Spinactinospora alkalitolerans: one gene and its partner. The protein of the gene in region 2 interacts with the protein of the main gene of each other region in a pairwise test. Links are inferred from orthologs where the notes say so. Each region holds a gene or a part of one and is shown on either strand. Other genes may lie near its edges. The genes, in order: uvrA and uvrB.

Evidence for each region.
Region 1: the proteins of uvrB (region 2) and uvrA interact in binary tests that used the Escherichia coli proteins (3 or more experiments, as listed by UniProt). The link is inferred for Spinactinospora alkalitolerans from one-to-one orthologs.

What each region holds. Positions count from the first base shown.
Region 1 is NZ_JACCCC010000001.1:1,919,325-1,928,484, reverse strand. The notes cover bases 1,803-5,176. They hold uvrA (excinuclease ABC subunit UvrA), read right to left. Parts: upstream 4,838-5,176; coding sequence 2,003-4,837; downstream 1,803-2,002. Other genes in these bases: HDA32_RS08560 (TerC family protein), read right to left, coding at 5,118-5,176. Also shown: HDA32_RS08580 (RDD family protein), read right to left, coding at 1-247; HDA32_RS08575 (RDD family protein), read right to left, coding at 373-1,092; HDA32_RS08570 (RDD family protein), read right to left, coding at 1,163-1,705; more of HDA32_RS08560, read right to left, coding at 5,177-6,131; HDA32_RS08555 (glycosyltransferase family 4 protein), read right to left, coding at 6,468-7,571; murein biosynthesis integral membrane protein MurJ, read right to left, coding at 7,564-9,160. UniProt on the Escherichia coli protein: The UvrABC repair system catalyzes the recognition and processing of DNA lesions. UvrA is an ATPase and a DNA-binding protein. A damage recognition complex composed of 2 UvrA and 2 UvrB subunits scans DNA for abnormalities.
Region 2 is NZ_JACCCC010000001.1:4,040,506-4,049,220, reverse strand. Bases 48-2,976 are described here. They hold uvrB (excinuclease ABC subunit UvrB), read left to right. Parts: upstream 48-422; coding sequence 423-2,531; downstream 2,532-2,976. Other genes in these bases: HDA32_RS17935 (DUF3060 domain-containing protein), read left to right, coding at 2,827-2,976; HDA32_RS17950 (hypothetical protein), read right to left, coding at 48-332. Outside these bases: more of HDA32_RS17950, read right to left, coding at 1-47; more of HDA32_RS17935, read left to right, coding at 2,977-3,261; HDA32_RS17930 (GNAT family N-acetyltransferase), read left to right, coding at 3,570-4,565; ggt (gamma-glutamyltransferase), read left to right, coding at 4,711-6,552; HDA32_RS17920 (hydroxymethylglutaryl-CoA lyase), read left to right, coding at 6,597-7,502; pyrG (CTP synthase), read left to right, coding at 8,007-8,715. UniProt on the Escherichia coli protein: The UvrABC repair system catalyzes the recognition and processing of DNA lesions. A damage recognition complex composed of 2 UvrA and 2 UvrB subunits scans DNA for abnormalities.

The DNA of each region.
Region 1 (9,160 bases), 2.1 Mb from region 2 along the record:
GTCCGGGCGGCGGGGCCCCCTGGCCCGGGTAGCCGGGGTGGGCGCCGGGCGGAGGCCCCTGCGGGGGCTGCTGCGGGGGCTGCTGCGGGCCGGGACCGTAAGGCTGCTGGGGCCCCGGCCCGTAGGGCGGCTGCGGTCCCGAACCGGGCGGCGGCTGCTGCCCCGGAGGCGGCGGATAGGGCCCCTGGTTGCCGTATCCACCGCCCTCGGGCGGCTGGTTGGGCGGTGGCGGCGGTGGGTAGTTCATGGGTCCCCGAACCTCGTGGTGGTCGTAGGCGTGTTTCGGTTGATCAGCATTCCATGCCCGGCCGATGTCCGGCCAAATCGCGGTGCACCGGCGCGGCCGGGGTGGCGTCGGCCGCCCCGGCCGGGTCAGTCGGCGCGGAGCACGACGGTGCGGGCGATCTTGTCGTGGATCCCCTGCCGGTGCGGCCGGTCCCACAGGGGCCACAGGCAGAAGAAGACGAGACCGGCCAGGCTCAGCAGCACCTGGACCACGAAATGGGCCCAGACGAAGAGGTACAGGACGTTGAAGACCGCGGCCCTGGCCAGCACCGCGGCGATCGGGATCTCGCCCGGGCGGCCCGAACCCCCGATGGCCGCCACCCGGATCCGCATCACCTGCTTGCCGAGGGTGCGGCCCCACACCGTCACGCAGACGGCGTCGTAGGCGCCGACGAGCAGGAACCAGGTGATGCTGTAGATGATCCAGAAGCCCCGTTCGACCGAGGAGCTCGACGCCCCGAGGAGCGCGTCCGTGCCGGCCCAGAGCAGGCCGGCGATGAGTCCCAGCACCGTCGCCGGAATCAGCAGGGCCCCTGCGTCGATGAGCCGGGCGACCGCCCGCTGCCACCACTCCGCCGGCGCGGGCGAGGAGGGCCGCCCCGGCCCGCCGTCCGGCGCGGGCCCGGCGTAGGGGGACCGGTAGGGCGGCACGAAGGTGCCGGTGCCGCCGGCCTCGGGCGGCGGCTGGTAGGGCGGCGGCCGGTGGCCGACCCCGCCCGCGCGGGTGGATCCGGGATCGCCGCCGACGGAAGGCCCGCTGTACCGGGGAACGCCTCCACCGTCGTTCCAGGGCGGGGGGTGGCTCATGAACGCACGGACCTCCTACGGGACCGGGAAGAGGGAACGGGGCGCCGCGCCTGCGCGCTCATGGCGTGCCCTATGACGGTACCGAGCGTGCACGCCCGGTCACCACCACGGTACCGGCGAAGCCGTCGTGCAGGCCGCGGTGCGAGGACCGGTCCAGGACGGCCGAGACCACCGCGAACACCGACAGCACCAGGGCGAGCAGCCCCAGCACGGGGACGTAGTTGAACAGCACCGACGCGTACAGCACGCCGGAGCGCTTGACCAGCGCGAAAGGGCCGGGCCGCCCGCCCGCCGGGTCCGCGCCGCCGCCGTGCGCGGCGACGGACAGGCCGAAGAGGCGCTTGCCGGGCGTCCCGCCGTGCAGCATCGTGAACCCGACCTCGTAGGCCAGGTAGACGGCGAACGTCACCGCCGACAGTGCGATGCCGACCGGCAGGGACAGCCCGGTCGGCGTCCACCCGCCGGGCAGGGCCCGCACGGCCGCGCTCGCCACGAGCGCGGCGATGCCGGCCAGGATGACCAGGTCGACCAGCCTCGCCGCGAACCGCGCTCCGAGCGGCGCCGGCCGGAGGGCGCCGAGAGGGGCGCTGCGCCCCGCGCGGGCGTGGTCCATGCGTCCTCGTTTCCGACGGAGGTGGGGTACTGCGGTGCTGCCACCACCTTAGACCGGCCGCGCGCGAACGCCGACGCCCGCGGGGACGGGCCCGGCCGAGCGCGCTCCAGAGGCGATGCCGTGAAGTCGAGGTTCGCCGGACCGATGCCGACCGGTGTCCACAGGTCTCCCTGTACTCGAACAAGGCCGCAAAGGCTGCGGTCGGCCTGCCTCCCGCAGACTCCGGCCAAAGGGAGCAGCGGACCCGCAACGCCCCTCGGCAAATACCGCGCAGCGCCTGACCGAGCAGCATTGGCTCTAGAGGATCTTGCGCAGGAACTGGCCCGTGTAGCTCTCGTCGATGTCGGCGACCTCCTCGGGCGTGCCCGTGGCCACGACCGTGCCGCCGCCCGAACCGCCCTCGGGACCCATGTCGATGACGTAGTCGGCGGTCTTGATGACGTCGAGGTTGTGCTCGATGACGATGACCGTGTTGCCGTTGTCCACCAGCCGCCCCAGCACCCCGAGCAGCTTCTCGATGTCGGCGAAGTGCAGGCCGGTGGTGGGCTCGTCCAGCACGTAGACGGTGCGGCCGGTGGAGCGGCGCTGCAGTTCCGATGCGAGCTTGACCCGCTGGGCCTCGCCGCCGGACAGCGTCGTGGCGGGCTGGCCGAGCCGCACGTAGCCGAGTCCGACGTCGTTGAGCGTCTGCATGTGGCGCCGGATCGCGGAGATCGGCTCGAAGAACTCCAGCGCCTCCTCGATCGGCATGTCCAGGACGTCGGCGATGGTCTTGCCCTTGTAGTGGACGTCCAGCGTCTCGCGGTTGTACCGGGCGCCGTGGCAGACCTCGCACGGGACGTAGACGTCGGGCAGGAACTGCATCTCGATCCTGATCGTGCCGTCGCCCGCGCACGCCTCGCAGCGCCCGCCCTTGACGTTGAACGAGAACCGGCCCGGCTGGTAGCCGCGCACCTTCGCCTCGGCGGTCTGGGCGAACAGCTTGCGGATGTGGTCGAACACACCGGTGTAGGTGGCGGGGTTGGACCGCGGAGTGCGGCCGATCGGGCTCTGGTCGACGTGCACGACCTTGTCGAGCTGGTTCATCCCGTTGACGCGGACGTGCCGGCCGGGAACCGAGCGCGCGCCGTGCAGCTCCTTGGCCAGCGCCTTGTACAGGATCTCGTTGACCAGCGTGGACTTGCCGGAGCCGGAGACACCGGTGACCGCGGTGAACACGCCGAGCGGGAACGCGACGTCGAGGCCGTGCAGGTTGTTCTCGCGTGCGCCCCTCACCACGACCTCGCGCCCCTTGGTCAGCGGCCGACGCTCCTCGGGGACCTTGATGACGCGCCGGCCGGCCAGGTAGTCGCCGGTGTTGGAGTCGGTGCTGGCCAGCAGTTCCGAGACCGGGCCCGACACCACGACGTCGCCGCCGTGCTCGCCGGCGCCCGGGCCGATGTCGACCACCCAGTCGGCGGCGCGGATCGTGTCCTCGTCGTGCTCGACGACGATGAGCGTGTTGCCGATGTCGCGCAGCCGCTCCAGCGTCTCCAGCAGGCGGAAGTTGTCGCGCTGGTGCAGTCCGATCGACGGCTCGTCGAGCACGTAGAGCACGCCGACCAGCCCCGAGCCGATCTGGGTGGCCAGCCGGATGCGCTGGGCCTCGCCGCCGGACAGCGATCCGGCCGGGCGTTCGAGGTTGAGGTAGTCGAGGCCGACGTCGAGCAGGAAGCCCAGCCGCGCGTTGATCTCCTTGAGCACCTGGGCCGCGATGACCTGGTCGCGCTCCGACAGCTCCAGCCCGCCGAGGAACTCCGCGCACTCGCTGAGCGGCAGGGCGCTGACCTCGGCGATGGAGCGCCCGCCCACGGTGACGGCCAGCACGACCGGCTTGAGCCGGGCGCCCTCGCAGACCGGGCAGGGCACGACCCGCATGAACCCTTCGAGGCGCTCGCGGCTGAGGTCGCTCTCGCTCTCGGAGTGCCGGCGCCGCACCCACGGGATGACGCCCTCGAAGTCGGTGTAGTAGGAGCGGGTGCGGCCGTAGCGGTTGCGGTAGCGCACGTGCACCTGGGTGTCGTGGCCCTGCAGCAGCGCCCGCTGCGCCTTCTTGGGCAGCTTCTCCCACGGGGTGTCGAGGTCGAAGCCGAGCGCGTCGCCGACCGCCTGCATCAGGCGGCCGAAGTACTCGCTGGCGTGTCCGCCCGACCACGGCGCGATCGCCCCTTCGGCGAGCGTCTTGGCGGGGTCGGGGACGAGGAGTTCGGGGTCGACCTCCATGCGGGTGCCCAGGCCGCTGCATTCGGGGCAGGCGCCGTAGGGGGAGTTGAAGGAGAAGGAGCGCGGCTCCATCTCCTCGAACGACAGGTCGTCATAGGGGCAGAACAGGTGCTCGGAGTAGACCCGCTCGCGCTCGGAGTCGTCCTCGGGGAGGTCGACGAAGTCCAGCAGGATCGTGCCGCCGGCCAGCTGCAGGGCGGTCTCCACCGAGTCGGTCAGCCGCTTCTTGGCCGACTCCTTCACCGTGAGCCGGTCGACCACCACGGCGATGTCGTGCTTCTCGTACTTCTTGAGGGCGGGCACCTCGTCCAGCCGCACGGCCGCGCCGTCGACCCTGGCCCGGGTGAAGCCCTTGGTCTGCAGGTCCTTGAAGAGCTCGACGTACTCGCCCTTGCGTCCGCGCACGACCGGGGCGAGCACCTGGAACCGGGTGCCCTCCTTCAGCTCCAGCACCCGGTCGACGATCTGCTGCGGGGTCTGGCGGGCGATCAGCCGGCCGCACTCGGGGCAGTGCGGCCGTCCGATGCGGGCCCACAGCAGCCGCAGGTAGTCGTAGACCTCGGTGATGGTGCCGACGGTGGAGCGCGGGTTGCGGCTGGTGGACTTCTGGTCGATGGAGACGGCCGGGGACAGTCCCTCGATGAAGTCGACGTCGGGCTTGTCCATCTGGCCGAGGAACTGCCGGGCGTAGGCCGAGAGGGACTCGACGTAGCGGCGCTGGCCCTCGGCGAAGATGGTGTCGAAGGCCAGCGACGACTTTCCCGACCCGGAGAGTCCGGTGAACACGATCATCGCGTCGCGCGGGAGGTCCAGCGAGACGTTCTTGAGGTTGTGTTCCCGGGCGCCCCGGATCACCAGCTGTTCGGCCATGCTCCCATCAACCCCTTCGGCATCGGCACCACGCGGTGAGGGCGTGCCGGACCCCGGCTCCTGGCTGCCGCGCAAGGTGTGGCCTGCACCGACGGCCATGGGGACGGATACCGCGCTTGGGCCGTCGTGCGGCGCTCGGCCTCTAACAGTAACGACTCGAAGCGCCGGAAACTTCCGCCTCCGGCGCGCGAAGCGCCCGCCGGGAACCCGGCGGACGCTTCACTATAACCGAACAGCCGTTCGAGGAGAGGGTCGTCCGGGAATCCGGACGGCCCGCTCTTCAGAAGGGGGCGCCGGGGCCGGTCTTCTCCCCCGTCGGCTCCTTCTTCCCGCCGCCCTTGGACCTCAGCAGGCTCGCGACGATGGTGACGGTCATCACACCCAGGATCACGGTCAGGGACAGGCCGATACCGATCTCGGGCACGTGCACGCCGTTCTCGTGCAGCGCGTGCAGGATCATCTTGACGCCGATGAACACCATGATGGCGGCCAGGCCCCAGCTGATGAAGGCCAGCCGGTCCATCAGCCCGGCCAGCAGGAAGTACAGCTGCCGCAGGCCCAGCAGGGCGAAGGCGTTGGCGGTGAAGACGATGTAGGGGTCCTGGGTGAGGCCGAAGATCGCCGGGATCGAGTCGACCGCGAACACCAGGTCGGTGACGCCGATGGCGACGATGACCATGAGCATCGGGGTGACGTGGCGGCGGCCGTTCTGCTTCACCGTCAGGTGCGCGCCGTGGTAGTCGTCGGTGACCGGCCAGACCTTGCGGACCATCCGCACCGCGAAGCTGTCGGTGTAGTCCTGATCCTCCTCGTCCTTCTTGAGGTGGTCGCGGACGATCTTGATCGCCGTGTAGATGAGGAACGCGCCGAACAGGTAGAAGACCTCGCTCCAGGCGTTGATCGCCTGGGCGCCGATGACGATGAAGAAGCCGCGCATGACGAGCGCGATCACGATGCCGACCAGCAGGACCTCGTGCTGGTACTTCTTGGGCACCGCGAAGCTGCCCATGATCAGGTAGAAGACGAAGAGGTTGTCGACGCTGAGGCTCTTCTCGGTGACGAAGCCCGCGAAGTACTCGCCCGCGATGGTCGCGCCGGCGAAGTACCAGACGCCGAAGCCGAAGACGATCGCGATACCGATGTAGAAGGCCGCCCACCACGCGGCCTGCTTCATGCCGAATTCCTTCGGCCCGGACTTCTTGCTCCAGGGGTGGTCGACGATCGCCAGGTCCAGGGCCAGGATCACGACCATCGCGCCGATCGTGACAAGCCAGACCCACATGGGGACATCCATACGGATTCTCCTCCGGTTGCGGTGCCCGCCTGTGAAGTACGGGCATGGGTGCTACCGGAGGTCTCTCCCGCCCATGGCACGGCCACGGGCCGACGGCACCGGGTTCGCCTCGTTGCGATCCGTGATGACGACACCGCCGCGGAAGGGATACTCCCCTCACTCACTGATTGTTCTGACCGATCAACGTGGAATCATGCGGATGGGTTCCCGCCGATTGAAAGGCCGGGTCTCATCATGCCATCCCGGCCGTGCGCGGGACACCGCCCGGAAGGCCTCTTCTTGTGCACCCCGGGTGTGGGTCTTGTCACCGCGGGGACGGCCCGGCCGCGCGGGCCTTCAGGAGACCGCGCCGTTGCGGGCGGCGAGCCTGCGGTACAGGCTCAGCACCTGCTCGACGGTGTCGTCCTCGGTCGGCAGCGTCTCGGCCATGAGCGCGGCCTGCGTGCGCAGCCGTCCGGCCGTGGCGGGCTCGTCCAGGACCCGGCCGACCGCATCGGCGAGCGCGGACGCGTCCCCCGCGGGCACCAGCAGGCCGGCGTCGCGCACCACATCGGGCACCCCGCCCACCCTGGTCGCCACGATGGGCAGCCTGGCCCGCAGCGCCTCCTGGAGCACCAGCGGCTGGCCCTCCCACACGCTGGGCAGCACGAACGCGTCGGCTGCGGCGAGCAGGTCGGGGACGTCGGTGCGGCGGCCGAGCAGCCGCACCGGCAGGCCGCCCTCGGCGATGCGGGCGGCGAGGTCGGCTTCGAGCGGCCCGTCCCCCGCGATGGCCACGAAGGGCGCCGGATCGCGGCGCGCCCAGAGCGCGGCGGCCTCCAGCAGCGTCGGCAGCCCTTTCTGCTCGGCGAGCCTGGCCACCACCAGCAGCAGCGGACGGTCCTGCGCCACGCCCAGCTCGGAGCGGACCTCGGCGGCGGCGCGGTCCGGCGGCGGCATCGCCGGAGCCGGCACCAGGGCGCGCTCCACGGCCTTGGCGCCCCGCAGACGCATCCGCTCGACCAGGTCGCCCGAGACGCCGAGCACGAGGTCGGCGCGGCGCGCGACGACGCGTTCCAGCACGGGGAAGGCCAGGCCCAGCGGGCCCGAGACCGCGGGCGGGGCGTTGTGCAGCGTGACGATGAGCGGGGAGGCCTGGGCCAGCGCGCACAGCGCGCCGGCGCGGATGCCGTGGGCGTGCACGACGTCGACGCCGGCGAGCATGCGGCGCAGCTTCCCGATCGCCGCGAGGTCGGAGGCCGGCCTCGGCCTGGCGCCGACGTCGACGGGCGCGAAGCGGGCGCCGGCCGCGGTGAAGCCGAAGCGGTCCTCGGTCGCGGGCGGGCCGATCACGGCGACCCGGTGGCCGCGCGCGTCCAGGCCGGCGCTCAGTGAGCGGACGTGGTTGCCCACACCCCCGCCGCTGGTCGCGATGGCCATCGCGATCCGCAGCTCACTCATGCGTTCCCTCTCCACCTTCGTCCCTGTCCGGGGCCCGCGTCCCCGGGGTGTTCATCCGGCGGGTGAGCGCGGCCCGCACCGCCCGGCCGTCGATCACGGCGGCGACGGCGCCGAAGACCGCGAGGGTGACCGCTCCGCCGAGCAGGCCGACCCCGACATTCGACCATAGGCCGGTGACCTCGAAGAGGTGGACGACCGACGCTCCGCAGGCGTAGCCCAGACCGGCGCCGAGCAGCACGGCCAGCGCGGCGCGGCCCAGGCCCGCGAACGCGTCGCGGCCGTGGGCGCGCAGCGCCGCGGCGAGGAGCAGCAGGGCCGCCAGGCTCAGGCCCAGCGACGTGCCGGCCCCCAGCGCGGCGACCGCCCAGTCGCGCGGGGCGAGCGCCACCAGGACGGCGTTGGCCGCCATGGCCACCAGCCATCCCGCGATCTGGGCCAGTGCGGCCGGACGGCCGTGGTGCGAGGCGTAGAGCGCCTTGCCGAGCAGTGCGATCAGGCCGAAACCCGCGATGCCGGGGGCGTAGGTGAGCAGCGCCCGCTCCAGCGGCGCCGGGTCGCTGCGGGCGAACACCTGCGCCACCGGCCCGGCCGCCGCGGCCAGAGCCGTGGCCAGGGCCGCCGTGACCAGCAGGGTGGCGCGTGAACTCATGGCCAGGACGGCGTTGTAGCCGGGGCCGTCGCGCTTGCTGTGGCGCACCGACAGCGTGGTGAAGGCGCTGGTGGCGATCGGGATCGCGACGACGCCGTAGGGCAGGGTGAACAGGCTCCACGCGTAGCTGTACTGCACCGCGGCGCCTTCTCCCCCGCCCCGGTTGGCCAGCGTCAGAGCCAGCAGCATGCTGAGCTGCATGGCGACCAGTGGCAGCAGTGCGGCGACGGCCAGGCCGCGTACCCGGCGCGCCACACCGGGCGGGAAGGCCAGTGTGGGGCGCAGTCCCAGGCGCAGCCGCGCCACCGGGACGAACGCCGTGGCGAACATGGCGACCACGCCCGCGGTGGTGCCCACCGACAGCGTCAGCTCGGCGTCGAGGGGCAGGTCGGCGATGCGGTCGCGGTAGGCCCCGCCCAGCGGGACGAAGGCGATGTAGGCGGCGATGACCACGAGGCTGGAGACCAGCGGGGCCAGCGCGGGGGCGAGGAACCTGCGGTGCGCCTGCAGGATGCCGTACAGCACGGCGGCGAGCCCGTAGAACATGATCTGCGGGGTGAAGACCAGCAGGAAGCGCACGGACAGGGTGAGCAGCGCCTCGGGCTCGCAGCCGCCGCCACCGCCCAGCATCAGCGCCATCGCCGGCACCGACAGCGCGGCGAGCAGCAGGGTCAGCGGCACCGAGGCGAGCACCACCCAGGTCACCAGGGCCGAGGCCGTTCGCCGGACGTGCTCGCGGTCGCCCCGCTCGGCGGCCGCCGCCAGCACCGGGACGACCATGCCGGCCAGGGCGCCGCCGATGACGATCTCGAACAGGATGTTGGGGAGCTGGTTGGCGGTGACGTAGGCGGTGCCCAGGCAGTTGTCCCCGACCGTCTGGGAGAACACGACGGTGCGCCCGAACCCGGCGACGCGGGCGAAGGTGGTGACGACCGCGATC
Region 2 (8,715 bases):
TAGGCGCCGCGCTCCAGCAGCAGGTGCCCGCCGAACAGGAGGGCCAGGACGCCGGGGATCCAGCCGAGCCGCCGACCCCATCCGCGTCCCCGTCCCAGGAGCCGGGGCACGTTCGCGGCGCTGCCGAAGCAGAACAGCGCGCCGCCGATCAGCGCAGCGGCCAGGACGAGTTCGAGGATGGTCTCCTCGATGAGGTGGATGGTCAGCGGCTCGGCGTACAGGGCCGACCAGGCCATGGCGACGCCGCCGGCGGCCAGTGCGGCGCCGGCGCCCCAGAGGGCCGGCGCGGAGCGGGCGAGTCTCCACATGTCGCTGTTGTCGCGTTTGAGCACCGGCACATTTTAGGGACTCCCGGCGGGGCCCGGGTGTCACAGGGGCCGCCTAGAGTGGAAACGCCAGGTATCCGCTAGGCAGGGGGACTCATGCGGCCGGTGACCGACATCCAGCGCAAGGTGACGCCGTTCGAGGTGGTCTCGGAGATGACCCCGGCCGGCGACCAGCCGACGGCCATCGCGGAGCTGGCCCGCCGCGTCGACGCCGGCGACGAGGACGCCGTTCTGCTGGGCGCCACCGGCACCGGCAAGACCGCGACGGTGGCGTGGCTGGTGGAGCAGGTGCAGCGGCCCACCCTGGTCATGCAGCCGAACAAGACGCTGGCCGCGCAGTTCGCCAACGAGCTGCGGGAGATGCTGCCCGGCAACGCGGTCGAGTACTTCGTCTCCTACTACGACTACTACCAGCCCGAGGCCTACGTGCCGCAGACCGACACCTTCATCGAGAAGGACTCCTCGATCAACGACGAGGTGGAGCGGCTGCGCCATTCGGCGACCAACTCGCTGCTCACCCGGCGCGACACGATCGTGGTCGCCTCGGTCTCCTGCATCTACGGCCTGGGCACCCCGCAGGAGTACGTCGACCGGATGGCCGCCGTCAGGGTCGGCATGGAGGTCGAGCGCGACGAGCTGCTGCGCAAGCTCGTCGAGATGCAGTACACCCGCAACGACACGGCCTTCACCCGGGGCACCTTCCGGGTCCGCGGCGACACCGTCGAGATCATCCCGGTCTACGAGGAGCTCGCGGTGCGCATCGAGATGTTCGGCGACGAGATCGAACGGCTCATGACGCTGCACCCGCTCACCGGTGAGGTGCTCGACGAGAGCGACGAGTACTACATCTTCCCGGCCTCGCACTACGTGGCCGGCCCCGAGCGGATGGAGCGTGCCATCCGCGACATCGAGGCCGAGCTCGGCGGGCGCCTGGCCGAACTGGAGCAGCAGAACAAGCTGCTGGAGGCGCAGCGGCTGCGGATGCGCACCACCTACGACCTGGAGATGATGCGCCAGGTCGGCAGCTGCTCCGGCATCGAGAACTACTCACGGCACTTCGACGGCCGCGAGCCCGGCAGCGCCCCCAACACGCTGCTGGACTACTTCCCCGACGACTTCCTGCTGGTCGTCGACGAGTCGCACGTGACGGTGCCGCAGATCGGCGGCATGTACGAGGGCGACGCCTCACGCAAGCGCACGCTGGTCGACCACGGGTTCCGGCTGCCCTCGGCGCTGGACAACCGGCCGCTGAAGTGGGAGGAGTTCCTGGGGCGGATCGGCCAGACGGTCTACCTCTCGGCCACCCCGGGCCCCTACGAGCTGGGCCGCACCGGCGGCGACGTCGTCGAGCAGGTCATCCGGCCCACCGGCCTGGTCGACCCGGAGGTGCTGGTCAAGCCCACCCAGGGCCAGATCGACGACCTCGTCCACGAGATCAGGGTGCGCGCCGAGCGCGCCGAGCGCGTGCTGGTCACCACGCTGACCAAGAAGATGGCCGAGGACCTCACCGACTACCTGACCGAGCTCGGCATCCAGGTGCGCTATCTGCACAGCGAGGTCGACACGCTGCGCCGGGTGGAGCTGCTGCGCGAGCTGCGGGTGGGGGAGTTCGACGTCCTCGTCGGCATCAACCTGCTGCGGGAGGGCCTCGACCTGCCCGAGGTGTCGCTGGTGGCCATCCTGGACGCCGACAAGGAGGGCTTCCTGCGTTCGGAGACCTCGCTGATCCAGACGATCGGCCGCGCCGCGCGCAACGTCGCCGGCCAGGTGCACATGTACGCCGACCAGGTCACCGACTCCATGCGCAAGGCCATCGACGAGACCAACCGGCGCCGCGCCAAGCAGTTGGCCTACAACACCGAGCACGGCGTCGACCCGCAGCCGCTGCGCAAGAAGATCGCCGACATCCTCGACTCGCTGGCCCGCGAGGACGCCGACACCCAGACGCTGATCGGCGGGAGCGCGCGCCAGCAGAGCCGAGGCCGGGCGCCGGTGCCGGGGCTGTCCTCCGCGGCCACAGGTGAGCGCTCCGCCGACATCGCGAACATGCCGCGCGCCGAGCTCGCCGACCTGATCGAGCAGCTCACCGGGCAGATGCACCAGGCAGCGACCGACCTGCAGTTCGAGCTGGCCGCCCGGCTGCGCGACGAGGTCAAGGAGCTCAAGCGCGAACTGCGCGGCATGGACGCGGCCGGGGTCTCCTGAGCGGCCCGGCCCCGGTTCCGGTGCACCTCGACGTCCACGTGGCGGCCGGCGCGGCGCCGCAGGAGCGCCGGGCGGTCGTCGCGGCGAGCGTGCAGCGGGCGGTCGCCATGGGCGCCACCCGGGTCCGTGAGGTCGACGAGCCCACCGGGGACTGCGTCGTCGTGCTCGATCCCGAGGGCGACGAGTTCTGCCTGCGGTGACGGCGGTGCGGCCGGGAACCACGGCCGGTCCCCGCCCGTCTGAAGTGACGAGACACCGGACCGCCCGGCCGGTGCAGACCCGAAGGGAACGTCGAATGCGCGGCCGGATTGCAGCGGTGACCGGTGGAGTGGCCCTCCTGGCCCTGTTCGGTGCCGGATGCGGCGTGTCGGTCTCCGAGGACGGTGACGTCTCGGTCTCCAACGGCGGCGAGGAGGTCTCGGGTTCGGAGAACGGCGTCGTGGTGTCCGACGGCCGGACTCTGACGGTCGCCGCGGACGGTGAGACCGCGACCGAGGACTGCGCGGGCCTCGACGTCAACGTGCTGGCCAGCGACACCACGTTGACCTTCAACGGCGAGTGCGGCGAGGTGAGCATCGCCGGCAGCAACACCGAGGTGCACGTCGGTTCGGCCGCGTCGATCAGCGTCACCGGTGCGGACAACGTCGTCTACTACGCCTCGGGCGAGCCCTCGATCAGCAACCTGGGTGTGAACAACACCACCGAGCAGGGCGGCAGCGCCACCCCCTAGCGCCGAGTCCGAATACGGCCACCGCTGTGAACAGCGGAAATGGAATAAGGCGGGCCCCTGTGCGCCATCGGGGCGCGGTCGTCGGTTACCGTGGAACGATTCGGCGCCGGTTCTGGTGAAATTGCATGGCGACAATTTCAAAACAAAATCGGAAACTTTGGTCGTTATCTCTACGTTCCGGCGCCGTAGGCGCTACGGTCTATTTTCGTAGCCATGACGCGACAGTATGTCACCGTTAGAACTCCAGCGGCGGCGCGCTGGGGCCCGCGTCCAGTGTGAAGAGCGCACGTGCGGCCAGGGAGGGATAAATGAGCGGTTATGTCGCCCGGGTGCGGCATGACGATCCGCCCGGCGATAGCGCCGAATTCGACCTGCTGGTGGGATCGGTCGCGAGGCGGTGGGCGGAGATCGATCCATTGCTGCCCGAGCCCTCGCATCCACGGCTCAGCACCTATCCGCTGCTGACGGTCAGCGACGAGTCCGCGCGCCCCGTCGCCACCGGGACCATGCGTTATGCCTGGTACCAGCCCGGCGAGGTCGGGCGTACCTGGGGTGTTCCCGACCAGCACTGGCTCACCCCGATCGTCGGCGGCCCCGACCCTGAGGGCGCTCTGGACTCGCTGCTCACCAGTTGGCGGGACCAGATGGACGACCTGCCCAGCGGCACCGGGTCGGAGTCGGCCGCGCTGCTGACCTGGCCGGCCCGCGACGTCTGCGGCGTGCGGCCGCTGCAGCGCCACGGCCTGCAGCCGTTCACGGTGCTGGCGGCCCGGCAGCGCCGCAGGGGGGTGCCGCCCTCGCTGCCGCCCCGCGACGTCACGATCCGGCTGGCCGACATGCAGGACCTCGCGGCGGTCGTCGGCCTGGTGATGGAGGAGCACCGCTACGAGGAGCACTTCGGCGGGGTGTTCATCCAGCCCGAGACCGCCGAGCAGACCCGCAGGGTGGTCGCCCGGGCCCTGAGTCGCCCGCCGTCGTGGATCTGGATGGCCGAGCGGCGCGGCCGTCCGGTCGGCCTGGTCTGGGTGTCCCCGCCCGAACGCGCCCGCTGGGTGGCGCCCCTGGTCAACGCCGGTCCCGCCGCCTACATCGGCTACGGCGTGGTCACGGAGCAGGAGCGCGGCGCCGGTATCGGCACCGCGCTGGTCAGCCAGGCCCACCACGCGATGGACAGCTACGGCATCGCGGTGACGCTGCTCAACTACGCGATGATGAACCCGGTGTCCGGGCCGTTCTGGAACCGGATGGGCTACCGACCGCTCTGGACGACCTGGGAGGCCCGCCCGGTGCTCGCGCTGCGCTGACCCCCCCCGCTGTCCGGACCGCCGGGCGGCGGGGCCGCGCCGATTCCGGTCTCCCTCTGGTGATCACCCGCCCCGACGGGTTACCGTCGGCGCATGCTCAACGCCGTTGCGTGGCGGCGGTGTGTCCGTGCGGAGGGAAGGTCGGATGAAGCGCACAACGTGCCGGGTCGGCGCCGCGGCGGGACTGCTCGCCCTGATCGCGGCGGCCGCAGTGCCGGCCCGGGCCGGGGAGGCACCGGAAGGGCCCGACCGCGACTCCGTCGCCGTCGGCCGCGGGGGAGCGGTCGCCACCGTGGACCCCGACGCCACTGAGGCCGGGATGCGGGTCCTGCGCTCCGGCGGCAACGCCGTGGACGCCGCCGTCGCCGCCGCGGCCGCGCTGGGGGTCACCGAGCCCTACTCCTCGGGTTTCGGGGGCGGCGGCTACTTCGTCTACTACAGCGCCGCCGAGGGACGCGTGCACACCCTCGACGGCCGCGAGACCGCACCGGCCGCCATGCGGGAGGACTCCTTCCTGGAGGACGGCGAGCCCATCCCGTTCGAGGAGGCCGTCACCTCGGGGCTGTCGGTCGGGGCCCCGGGCACGCCCGCCACCTGGGAGCGCGCCGTCGAGCAGTGGGGCAGCAGGCCGCTGCAGTACGTCATGCGCCCGGCCATCCGGCTGGCCGAGCGCGGCTTCACGGTGGACGCGACGTTCAACGAGCAGACCGCCGCCAACGCCGAGCGCTTCGCCGACTTCCCGGCCACCGCCGAGCTGTTCCTGCCGGGCGGCGCGCCGCCGGAGGTCGGCACGGTGCTGCGCAACCCCGACCTCGCCGACACCTACCGCGACTTCGCCCGGCACGGCGCGAGCGTGCTGGAAGGCGAGATCGGGGCCGACGTCGTCGAGACCGCGACCGCGCCGCCGGTCGCCCCCGGCGCCGACCGGCAGGTGCGGCCCGGCCTGCTGAGCGCCGGCGACCTCGCGGACTACGAGGTCGTCGAGCGCGACCCGACGCACGTGGACTACCGGGGCCTGGACGTCTACGGCATGGCGCCCTCCTCCTCCGGCGGCTCCACCGTCGGGGAGGCGCTCAACATCATCGACACCCGCGACCCCGCCGAGCTCGCGCCCGAGGAGATCCAGCACCTGACGCTGGAGGCGAGCAAACTCGCCTACGCTGACCGCAACGCCTACATCGGCGACCCCGCCCACGTCGACGTGCCCCTGGAGACCCTGCTCTCCGAGGACTACGCCCGGCAGCGGGCCTGCCTGGTCGAGCCCGACTCGGTCCTGGCCGCGCCCGTGGCCCCCGGCGACCCCGGGGCCGGGAACGGGGACGGGGACGCCTGCGCGCCCTCCTCCGCACCGGCCGGGCCGGAGCCCGAGGGGCCCTCGACCACCCACCTCGTCACCGCCGACCGGTGGGGCAACGTCGTCTCCTACACGTTGACGATCGAGCAGACCGGGGGCAGCGGCATCACCGTGCCCGGCCGCGGCTTCCTGCTCAACAACGAGCTCACCGACTTCGACTTCCGGGTCTCCGAGACCGGCGCAGGGGCCGCCAACCTCCCGGCCCCGGGCAAGCGGCCGCGCTCCAGCATGGCGCCGACCATCGTGCTGCGCGACGGCGAGCCGTGGCTGGCGCTGGGCAGCCCGGGCGGCGCGACGATCATCACCACCGTGCTGCACGTCCTCGTCGACCGCGTCGACCGCGGTATGACGCTGCCCGAGGCGGTGGCGGCGCCCCGGCTCTCCCAGCGCAACGCCGAGCAGACCCAGGCCGAACCGGGGTTCTTCGATACACCGGAGGAGAAGGCGCTGAGCGAACTGGGGCACGTCTTCGCCGAGACGCCGGAGATCGGCGCGGTGTCGGCGCTGGAGTTCCTCGACCGCGGCCGGATCCAGGCGGTGGCCGAACCGCGGCGGCGCGGCGGCGGGCACGCCGCCGTGCTCAGGGAGCGCGGGTGGGAGCCGCCCGGCCCCGGGTCCGGCGCGGCTCGTTAGGCTCGTGAGCGTCGCCGTTGACGAGTTCGAAGGGTGGTCCGGGCATGGATACCGCGCAGGTGGAGATCGTCGAGGTCGGGCCGCGCGACGGCCTGCAGAACGAGACCGCGGTCCTGTCGGTCGCCGAGAAGGTCGAGCTGATCGACCGAGCCGTGGCCGCGGGGGTCCGGCGCATCGAGGCGGTCAGCTTCGTCAACCCCAGGCGGGTGCCGCAGATGGCCGGGGCCGAGGAGGTCATGGCCTCGGTGCGCCGCGACGCCGGAGTGTCCTACATCGGGCTGGTGCTCAACCGCCGGGGACTGGACCGGGCGCTGGCCGCCGAGGTCGACGAGGTCAACGTGGCGATCCCGGCCACCGACGTGTTCTGCCGCCGCAACCAGGGCTGCACCGCCGAGGAGATGCTGGCGGCCTACGACGACATCGCCAAGGCGGCCCACGCGGCGGGAATGCCGGTCAGCGCGACGATCTCCACCGCGTTCGGCTGCCCGTTCGAGGGCGAGACCCCGCCGCAGCGGGTGGCCGACATCGCCCGGCGCGCCGCCGACTCCGGCGCGGTCGAGATCGCGATCGCCGACACCATCGGCGTCGGCGTCCCCGGGCAGGTCGCCGACCTGGTGGAGCGGGTGCGCGCCGTCGCGGGCGGGGCCGGGCTGCGCTGCCACTTCCACAACACCCGCAACACCGGCTACGCCAACGCCCTCACCGCCCACGAGCACGGCGTCACGGTGCTGGACTCCAGCATCGGGGGCTTCGGCGGCTGCCCGTTCGCCCCGGCGGCCACCGGCAACATCGCGACCGAGGACCTGCTCTACATGCTGCACCGCAGCGGCGTACGGACCGGCGTCGACATGCGCGGCATCGCCGCCGCCGGGACGTGGCTGGGGTCGCGGCTGGACAAGGAGCCCCCGGCGCTGCTGGGCCGGGCCGGGGGCTTCCCCGCGCCCGAGTGACCCGCCGGGGCGTCTCAGATCGTTGACGGGGAGGCGGGATTGTTCTCAGTCCCCGCCGCGGCTCTGCGGGCCTGGTGGGGATGCTGTCGGCGCGCGGCGTCCGGCGACGCGAAAGGCCGCGGGATCGCCGCTGCTCAAGGCCCCGGCCGTCTGCGGCGGGCGACCGGCACGAACCCGTGCGGCCGCCCTTTCGTACCGCCGGCGACGGCGCCGGCGGTGAGCAGCTCGCGCTGGGCGTGTTCGTGCCGCTCGGCCGACCAGCCGTTCCACGTGCGCGCCTGCCGGAGGCACTCGTTCCCGTGCTCGGCCGGCCAGTCGCGCAGCCGGGCCGGCCCGGCCGTGTCGCCGGAGCCGGATACCGGTGCAGATGGACGACGCTGTTATCCTGGTGGCCCGTGGAGTCCGAGGTCGTCGGCGGGACCAACCGCCGCCACCGCTCGGGCGCCGCACGGTCGCCCGTCGTTTTCGGGCGATCCGTAGCCATTCGACCACGGGAGCATCACTTTGGCATCCGCCGCGAGTACCAAACACCTTTTCGTCACCGGCGGCGTCGCCTCCAGTCTCGGCAAGGGTCTCACCGCTTCCAGCCTCGGGCGGCTGTTGAAGTCGCGCGGCCTGCGGGTCACCATGCAGAAGCTCGACCCCTACCTCAACGTCGACCCCGGAACGATGAACCCCTTCCAGCACGGCGAGGTGTTCGTCACCGACGACGGGGCCGAGACCGACCTCGACATCGGCCACTACGAGCGGTTCCTCGACACCGAGCTGTCCGCCTCGGCCAACGTCACCACCGGCCAGATCTACTCCAGCGTGATCGCCAAGGAGCGCCAGGGCGCCTACCTGGGTGACACCGTGCAGGTCATCCCGCACATCACCAACGAGATCAAGTCCCGCATCTACGCGATGGACGCCGCCGACGTCGACCTCGTCATCACCGAGATCGGCGGCACGGTCGGCGACATCGAGTCGCAGCCGTTCCTGGAGGCCGTGCGCCAGATCCGGCACGAGATCGGCCGGGACAACTGCTTCTTCCTGCACGTGTCGCTGCTGCCCTACCTCGGCCCCTCCGGTGAGCTCAAGACCAAGCCCACCCAGCACTCGGTCGCGGCGCTGCGCAGCATCGGCATCCAGCCCGACGCGATCGTGTGCCGCTCGGACCGGCCGATCACGCAGAGCCTGAAGAACAAGATCAGTCTCATGTGCGACGTGGACG